DNA from 2 places in the Polaromonas sp. P3_A5 genome. Region 1 is predicted to be linked to the other one. Evidence: predicted binding sites of a transcription regulator. Region 1 holds the regulator's gene; the other holds the start of a gene.
What was found. The regulator LexA, encoded in region 1, represses DNA repair genes until DNA is damaged. The targets are predictions, from matches to a motif close to ACTGTATNNNNATACAGT.
Positions count from the first base shown of each region.

Region 2: a site for LexA is predicted at 2,555-2,572, ahead of AC1DU8_RS13000 (DNA topoisomerase IV subunit B). Genes of this name have one in related genera too.

Region 1 covers NZ_JBFUGF010000001.1:2,022,328-2,026,538, reverse strand. The annotation lists gene adk (adenylate kinase) at 1-592, shown strand, start outside; gene AC1DU8_RS09590 (asparaginase) at 689-1,645, opposite strand; gene lexA (transcriptional repressor LexA) at 1,785-2,489, shown strand; gene AC1DU8_RS09580 (hypothetical protein) at 2,626-3,018, shown strand; gene AC1DU8_RS09575 (D-2-hydroxyacid dehydrogenase family protein) at 3,165-4,172, shown strand.
Region 2 covers NZ_JBFUGF010000001.1:2,744,894-2,749,104, forward strand. The annotation lists gene AC1DU8_RS12995 (hypothetical protein) at 1-541, opposite strand, end outside; gene AC1DU8_RS13000 (DNA topoisomerase IV subunit B) at 538-2,508, opposite strand; gene AC1DU8_RS13005 (MFS transporter) at 2,700-3,920, shown strand; gene AC1DU8_RS13010 (SDR family oxidoreductase) at 4,112-4,211, shown strand, end outside.

The DNA of each region.
Region 1 (4,211 bases):
GAAGTACGGCATTCCCCAGATTTCCACCGGCGACATGCTTCGTGCGGCCGTCAAAGCCGGCACGCAGCTGGGCATTGAAGCCAAAAAAATCATGGACTCGGGTGCACTGGTCAGCGACGACCTGATCATCAATTTAGTCAAAGAGCGCATTGCCCAGCCCGACTGCGCCAAGGGCTTTCTGTTTGACGGCTTTCCCCGCACCATTCCGCAGGCCGACGCCATGAAGTCTGCCGGCGTCAAGCTGGATTACGTTCTTGAAATCGACGTACCATTCGACGCCATCATCGAGCGCATGAGCGGACGCCGTTCGCACCCCGCCTCAGGCCGCACCTATCACGTCAAGTTCAATCCGCCCAAGGTCGAAGGCAAAGACGATGTGACCGGCGAGCCGCTGATCCAGCGCGATGACGACAAGGAAGAAACCGTCCGCAAGCGCCTGGAGGTTTACAGCGCGCAGACCCGTCCGCTGGTTGAGTACTACTCCAGCTGGGCAAAGTCAGAGCCTGAACTGGCCCCAAAATACCGTGCCATCAGCGGCATGGGCGGTGTTGACGAGATCACCGCCCGCGCGTTCAAAGCGCTGGCGGGCTGAATCGAGCCTCCAGCGAGTCCATCTGCACCCCAAAGCCGTCAGTCTGACGGCTTTTTTCATTCCAGTTCCCGGCAGACTGAAATCGGAAGGCAGGGTTCAGCTTTGCGCCAACAGCTCGAGCATCATCGCTATTCTCGCCTTCACGGGGCTCAGCCCCTGCGAATCAGAAAACAGATCCCCGGGTGTGGGCAAGACACGACCATTGAGGCACCTTGTCGACCGGACGACCCGCACCCCCGCAGACCGCGCGCGAAGCAAGGCCGCCTCCAGCGCATGGTGCAAGGTGCCATTACCCGTGGCGGCAACTACAAGCCCCTGAACACCCTGCGCCAGCAACGCGTCCACGACCGCACCACTGGCGCCGGCATGGTTCATGACGATCTCAACGTGCGGCCACTGGACCGGAACCACGGAGTTCGCTATTATTTTAATAGCTGCTTGCGCTCGTTCTACATGGGTTTCAGGCCAATTTCGCATTAACCTGAGGAATCCTTCCTCCACATAGCCAATCGGCCCCGCATCACCAGAGTCAAAGGCGTCAACCTTGTAGGTATGCACTTTCTGCACGTCCAGCGCGCTGTGGATGGTTCCGGCGCACACCGCAACCACACCCCTCGCCCCCGCATGACGCGCCGCCGCCATGGCATCCAGCATGTTCTGGGGGCCGTCAGGCACCAGCGCCGTCGCGGGCCGCATGGCGCAGGTCAGCACCACAGGTTTATCGGGGCGGCACACCGCATGAAGGAAATATGCCGTCTCTTCCAGCGTGTCCGTTCCGTGCGTGATAACAATGCCCTGCACGTCCGGCTGGGCCAGAAAGTAATTGACCCGACTGGCCAGCTGCATCCATACCTCGAAGCTCATGTCCTTACTGTCGACCTGCGCGACCTGCTCGGTCATCAAGGGGCCGTACCTTGCCAAGGACGGGACCGCCACGACCAGCTGCTCAACGCCCACCTGGGCGGCGGTATAGCCGATGTTGTCCGACGCACTCGCAGCCTGCCCGGCAATCGTGCCGCCAGTGCCCAGAATCACAATATTTTGAGGATACATAAAACGTAAACTTGCAATCTTTTAAAAACTGGATGAAAATACAGTTACTGGATATTAAAACAGCTACAGCAACGTGCGTACCCAAAGCCAACAGGCAATACGCAAGCGGGCTGAAGTTGTGATTCAAGGAGCAACAGTGATGAGCACACTCGATAACTTTCCGCATTTTCCCTCTGAGGCTCCCAAGCTCACTGCGCGCCAGCAGCAAATTCTGGAATTGATCCAGAGCGCCATCGCGCGCACGGGCGCCCCGCCCACCCGTGCTGAAATCGCCGCTGAGCTTGGCTTTCGCTCTGCCAACGCCGCCGAGGAGCACTTGCAGGCACTGGCCCGCAAAGGCGTCATCGAGCTGGTCAGCGGGACTTCACGCGGCATACGTTTGCGCAATGACGCCCTTCGCAGCCTGAACGAATCCAGAATCAAACAGTTTTCCCTGCCGTTGCAAAGCCTGGCCCAACTCGCCCTACCTCTGGTGGGGCGGGTTGCTGCTGGCAGCCCGATTCTCGCGCAGGAACATGTCGAGCAAACCTATTATTTTGAAAGCAGCCTGTTTCAGCGCCAGCCCGACTACCTGCTCAAGGTTCGCGGCATGAGCATGCGGGACGCAGGCATCATGGATGGCGACCTGCTGGCCGTCAAGCAATCAAAGGAAGCCAAGAATGGTCAAATTGTCGTGGCCCGGCTGGGTGATGAAGTGACCGTCAAGCGCTTTCGCCGCAACAAGCACCTGATCGAACTTCTGCCCGAAAACCCGGACTTTAAAACCATTGTGGTCGAGCCCGGCGAGCCTTTCGAACTGGAAGGCCTGGCCGTCGGCCTCATTCGCAACACGATGCTGATGTAGGCAGTTCACCTGGCCACGCACCAGGTGGCGGGCGTTTGGCCGTTGTGATGGCCAACACCCTGGTGCCGGGGCCTTCCTGGCAATTTGCCAGTTTGCAATCCTGCCTGTGTAAACCTCTCTCATACAGGAGTTCATCATGGGAATCATCAGTTTTTCACATACACCAATGTCGTCAGTCCTGCTGGCACCCGTGCAGGCATTGGTGTCATTGTTTTTGCCGGCGCAGGGTATGGCTGGGGCAAGCCGTTTTTCCGCGCCAGCCGGCGCGCAGCCCAGATCTCACCAGCTTGCGCTACCCTTTGCTTCCGGCGATTTCGCGGCAATGCGCGGCCCGTCTGCCCGCGCCACTGGTACTCTTGCCGTCCAACGCTCTGTCAAGGCGTCCCGACCCAGCCGGCTGCGAGTTGTCCGTGAGTTTGACTCCAATGTCGGCCCAGCGTGCGCTGGCCGCATGGTGATATCCGGCCGCATGGCCGACGTCTGCGCGGAACTTGAGCGCATGAGCCAGCGAGAAACCTCTTTGAGATAACTGGTACGGCAAGCTTCCCACCAGAAGTTCAGCCCGGGCCTATGCGCTTTGCGGCGCCGTCTAGTGCGTTTCCTTGAGATACAAAATCCCCAGTCGGAAGTGACCCCGGCGGCAAGGAAGAAAAATCTTGCAGGCACAATATCGGCATGAATATTGTGATCCTCGACGACTATCAGGACGCGGTGCGGAAACTGAACTGCGCAGCCAAGCTGGAGGCCTACCCCGCCAAGGTCTATACCAACACCGTTAAAGGCATCGGCCAGCTGTCCGTCCGCCTCAAGGATGCCGATGTCATCGTCCTGATCCGGGAGAGAACCCAGCTCAACCGGCAAGTTATTGAAAAGCTGCCCAAACTCAAGCTGATTGCCCAGACAGGCCGTGTCGGAAGCCATATAGATGTCGCGGCTTGCACAGAACGCGGCATCGCGGTTGCCGAGGGCATTGGGTCTCCTACGGCACCCGCGGAGCTGACCTGGGCACTGGTGATGACCGCCATGCGCCGCATTCCGCACTATGTAGCCCACTTGAAGCATGGCGCCTGGCAGCAGGCAGGGCTCAAGTCAGCTTCGATGCCACCCAACTTCGGCATTGGCTCCGTCCTCAAGGGCAAGACATTGGGGGTATGGAGCTACGGGAAGATCGGGCAAATTGTGGCTGGCTACGGCAGGGCCTTCGGTATGCGTGTCGTCATTTGGGGCCGCGACGCATCACTGGAGCGGGCACAGGCCGATGGCTTTGAAGTCGCGGCCAGCAAAGCCGAATTCTTTGAGCAAAGCGATGTACTGAGCCTTCACCTGCGACTCAACGCAGAGACACGCGGTATCGTCACGCTGGAAGACCTGTCGCGCATGAAAACCACGTCCCTGCTGGTGAATACATCAAGGGCGGAGCTGATCGAGCCGGAAGCATTGATCGCCTCCCTCAATCGCGGGCGGCCCGGCCTGGCGGCCATCGATGTTTTTGAGTCGGAGCCCATCCTGCAAGGCCATGCGCTGCTCCGCCTGGAAAACTGCATTTGCACGCCGCATATTGGCTATGTTGAACAGGACAGCTATGAGCTGTACTTTGGCGCGGCGTTTGACAACGTCGTCAACTTCATCAAGGGCACGCCCACCAATATCGTCAACCCGGGGGCCTTGCAAGTACGGCGCTGATGTGACACGCCCAGCCTGATCAAGTGCGCGTAAACCCGG
Region 2 (4,211 bases), 720 kb from region 1:
CCTTGACTTCAAACTGCTTAAGGTCGATACCGCGAATATGCTTCCAGGCGATAGCGGGCAAGCCGCAGAGCCTCAGGCCCAGCAAATCCGCCTTCAACGCGCTGCCGGATTGCCATGCGGCATAACCTGAAACAAACAAACTGCCAATGTACACAAACAATAGAACAGCAAAACTGCTCAGCAAGGCCACGGGAACCAACTTCCCTTCCTGCCAGGTCGCCCTTGCCAGCAAACCCGTTACCCCAAAAATCAGCAACAGCGCAACGACAAAACAGAGCCAGCGAAACCAGCGAAATGGCACGTCCAGCGCACTGTCGCTAAACAGCAGCGCCTCCAACGTGACCTCCTTCTCCGCCTGCTGCTTCTTTCTGGCGATGGCCTTCTCTGAAAAAATCGACAAACACAAACCACCTGCGGCAAGAGCGAAAGCAAAGCCGGAGGCCATGAATTCATGGCGCGCAAGTGCCACCGTCGCCCAGAATGCGGCAAGCACCAGTACCACGATGCCCATCACACGCGCAAACGACAGGAGAAGCCTCAAACGTCCACCTCGACGCTGTCTCCGTGCAACTCCATCAGTTCGCGGCGCGCTGCGGCCTCGCCTTTGCCCATCAGCTTGGTGATGAGCGTCTCGGTTTGCAGAAAATCCTGGTTGCCCAATTGCACGGGCAACAGGCGGCGGGTGTCAGGATTGAGTGTGGTTTCCCATAATTGTTCCGCGCTCATCTCGCCCAGGCCCTTGAAGCGGCTGATGCTCCAGGCGCCTTCCTTCACGCCATCCTTGCGTAACTTGTCCAAAATGGCAATCAGCTCGCCTTCGTCCAGGGCATACACCTTGGATGCCGGCTTTTTGCCGCGGGCCGGCGCGTCCACCCGGAACAGCGGCGGCCGGGCGACATACACATTACCCGATTCGATCAATTTGGGGAAGTGGCGGAAAAAGAGGGTCAAAAGCAGCACCTGGATGTGCGAGCCGTCCACATCGGCGTCGCTCAGGATGCAGACCTTGCCGTAGCGCAGGCCGCTCAGGTCGGGCGTGTCATTGGGGCCGTGCGGATCGACGCCGATGGCGACCGCGATGTCGTGGATTTCGGTGTTGGCAAACAGGCGGTCGCGCTCGACCTCCCAGGTATTGAGCACCTTGCCGCGCAGCGGCAGGATGGCCTGGCTTTCCTTGTCGCGGCCCATCTTGGCGCTGCCGCCGGCCGAATCGCCTTCGACCAGGAAGACTTCGTTGTGCGCCAAATCCCGGCTTTCGCAGTCGGTCAGCTTGCCGGGCAGCACGGCGACACCTGAGCCCTTGCGTTTTTCGACCTTCTGGCCGGCTTTCTGCCGGGTTTGGGCGGCCTTGATGGCCAGTTCGGCCAGTTTGCGGCCGTAATCGACGTGCTGGTTAAGCCAAAGCTCCAGCGTCGGCCGAACAAAGCTGGACACCAGCCGTACCGCGTCGCGTGAATTGAGGCGTTCCTTGATCTGGCCCTGGAACTGTGGATCGAGCACTTTGGCGCTCAGGACATAGCTGGCACGGGCAAAAACGTCTTCGGGCAAGAGCTTGACCCCCTTGGGCAGCAGCGAATGCAGGTCGACAAAGCTCTTGACGGCATTGAAGAGGCCGTCGCGCAGGCCGCTTTCATGCGTGCCGCCGGCGCTGGTGGGAATCAGGTTGACGTAGCTTTCGCGCACCGGCTGGCCCTCTTCGGTGAAGGCCACGCACCACTGCGCGCCCTCGCCTTCGGCAAAACTCTCGTGCGAAGCGTCGGCAAAACCTTCGCCCTCAAACATCGGGATCACCGGGTCGCCGGTCAGGGTCTGCATCAGGTAGTCGCGCAGGCCGCCCTTGTAGAGCCAGGTCTGGACGTCTTTGGTTTTCTCGTTGGTCAGCGTCACCGTGACGCCGGGCATCAGCACCGCCTTGCTGCGCAGCAAGTGCGTGAGTTCAGCCATGGGCAGCGCGGCCGATTCAAAGTATTTGGCATCGGGCCAGGCGCGGACGGTGGTTCCGGTCTTGCGGTCGCCCTCGCCGTTTTTGCGCAGGTGCAGTTTCTCGGTCACGTCCCCGCCGGAGAACACCAGATGGGCGACCATACCTTCACGGTAGGAGGTGACTTCCAGGCGTTTGGACAGTGCATTCGTCACGCTCACGCCGACGCCGTGCAGGCCGCCCGAAAAGCTGTAGGCGCCGCCCTTGCCCTTGTCGAACTTGCCGCCGGCGTGCAGCCGGGTGTAGACGATCTCGATGACCGGCACCTTTTCTTCCGGGTGCAGGCCAAAGGGAACGCCCCGGCCATCGTCATCAACGCTCACCGATCCGTCGGTATGCAGCGTCACCTTGATCTTCTTGCCGTAGCCGGCCAGGGCCTCGTCGGCGGAGTTGTCCAGCACCTCCTGGATGATGTGCAGGGGGTTGTCGGTGCGGGTGTACATGCCCGGGCGCTGCTTGACGGGCTCCAGGCCCTTGAGCACGCGGATCGAGCCTTCGGAATATTCGGTGGGTAGTTTGTCAGCCATGGCAGATGAAAGAATTGCCGCAATTGTAGTCGGGGCCGCAAAAGTCACTGTACAAACATACAGCTCACCTGATTCATGGATGGGAACGAAGGACGGCCCCGGCAGTGTTTCGCCATTTTCGTTACAGTCGGCAAAGAGCCTCCCGGCCGCCTCAGGCCTTTCCTTTTTTCGCCACTCGAGGCGACTCGCCCATGACCACCGACACCAAAAAACTCTCCATGCTGCAGGTGCTGATCTGCGGCGCCACCATCGTCACGCTGTCCATGGGCATTCGCCACGGCTTTGGCCTCTGGCTGCAGCCCATCACGCAGGCGCAGGGCTGGACGCGCGAGACTTTTGCCTTTGCGCTGGCGGTGCAAAACCTGTCCTGGGGCGTGTTCGGCATCTTCGCCGGCATGGCGGCCGACCGCTTTGGCGCCTTCCGCGTGATCGTGGGCGGTGCTCTGCTTTACGGGCTGGGCCTGGTGGGCATGGCGCTGTCGCCCACCGGTTTCCTGTTCACCCTGACAGCCGGCGTGCTGATTGGCGCCGCACAGGCCGGAACCACGTATGCCGTGATTTACGGCGTGATCGGGCGCAATATTTCGGCCGACAAACGCTCGTGGGCCATGGGCGTGGCCGCGGCGGCGGGCTCATTCGGCCAGTTCCTGATGGTGCCGACCGAAGGTTTGCTGATCAGCAGCCTGGGCTGGAAAGAGGCTTTGCTGGTGCTGAGCGGCGCGGTGCTGCTGATTGCGCCGCTGGCATTGGGCCTGCGCGAAGGCGGTTTTACCGGCGGGCAGCCTGCCAAACGCGAGCAGACCATTCTTCAGGCGCTGCGCGAGGCTTTCAAGTACCCGAGCTTTCAATTGCTGATGGCGGGTTACTTTGTCTGCGGCTTCCAGGTGGTGTTCATCGGCGTGCACATGCCCAGCTACCTCAAGGACAAGGGCCTGTCTCCCCAGGTGGCCAGCTATGCGCTGGCGCTGATCGGCCTCTTTAATGTGTTCGGCACCTACATTGCGGGCTCGCTGGGTCAGAAAATCGCCAAACGCAAGATCCTGGCGACGATTTATCTCTCGCGCGCCATCGTGATCGCCGTGTTCCTGGCGGCACCGCTGAGCCCCTTGAGCGTTTACATCTTTGCCAGCCTGATGGGCCTGCTGTGGCTGTCGACCATCCCGCCGACCAACGCCGTCGTGGCGCAGATCTTCGGCATCCAGCACTTGTCGATGCTGGGCGGCTTTATCTTCTTCAGCCATCAGATCGGCTCCTTCCTGGGCGTCTGGCTGGGCGGCTATTTGTATGACCGCACGGGCAGCTACGACATCGTCTGGTACATCGCGATTGCATTGGGCGTGTTTGCCGCGCTGGTGAACCTGCCGGTGCGTGAATCACCGATTGCACGCGCGGCCGTGCCCCAAGGGGCCTGAGATGGCCAAAAGAATCGGCCTGTGGACGCTTGCGATCATCGCGTCGCTGGGGGTGTTTGCCCTCTACACACGGCCGGATTTCCTGTTCACACTCGCCAACCAGGTCTGGGCCTGCTTCTAGCGCAAGGCCCTTCCCAGGGGTTTTATGTGTGTTTTGGGCTGCGGCCCAATCAGGACGGGCGCAAGCAGCTATGAAAACAATAGTAATTACCGGAGCCTCTGACGGCATAGGCGCTGAAATGGCGCGGCAATTGGCCAAAACCCACGGTGCCGGCGTGGCGCTGGTGCTGG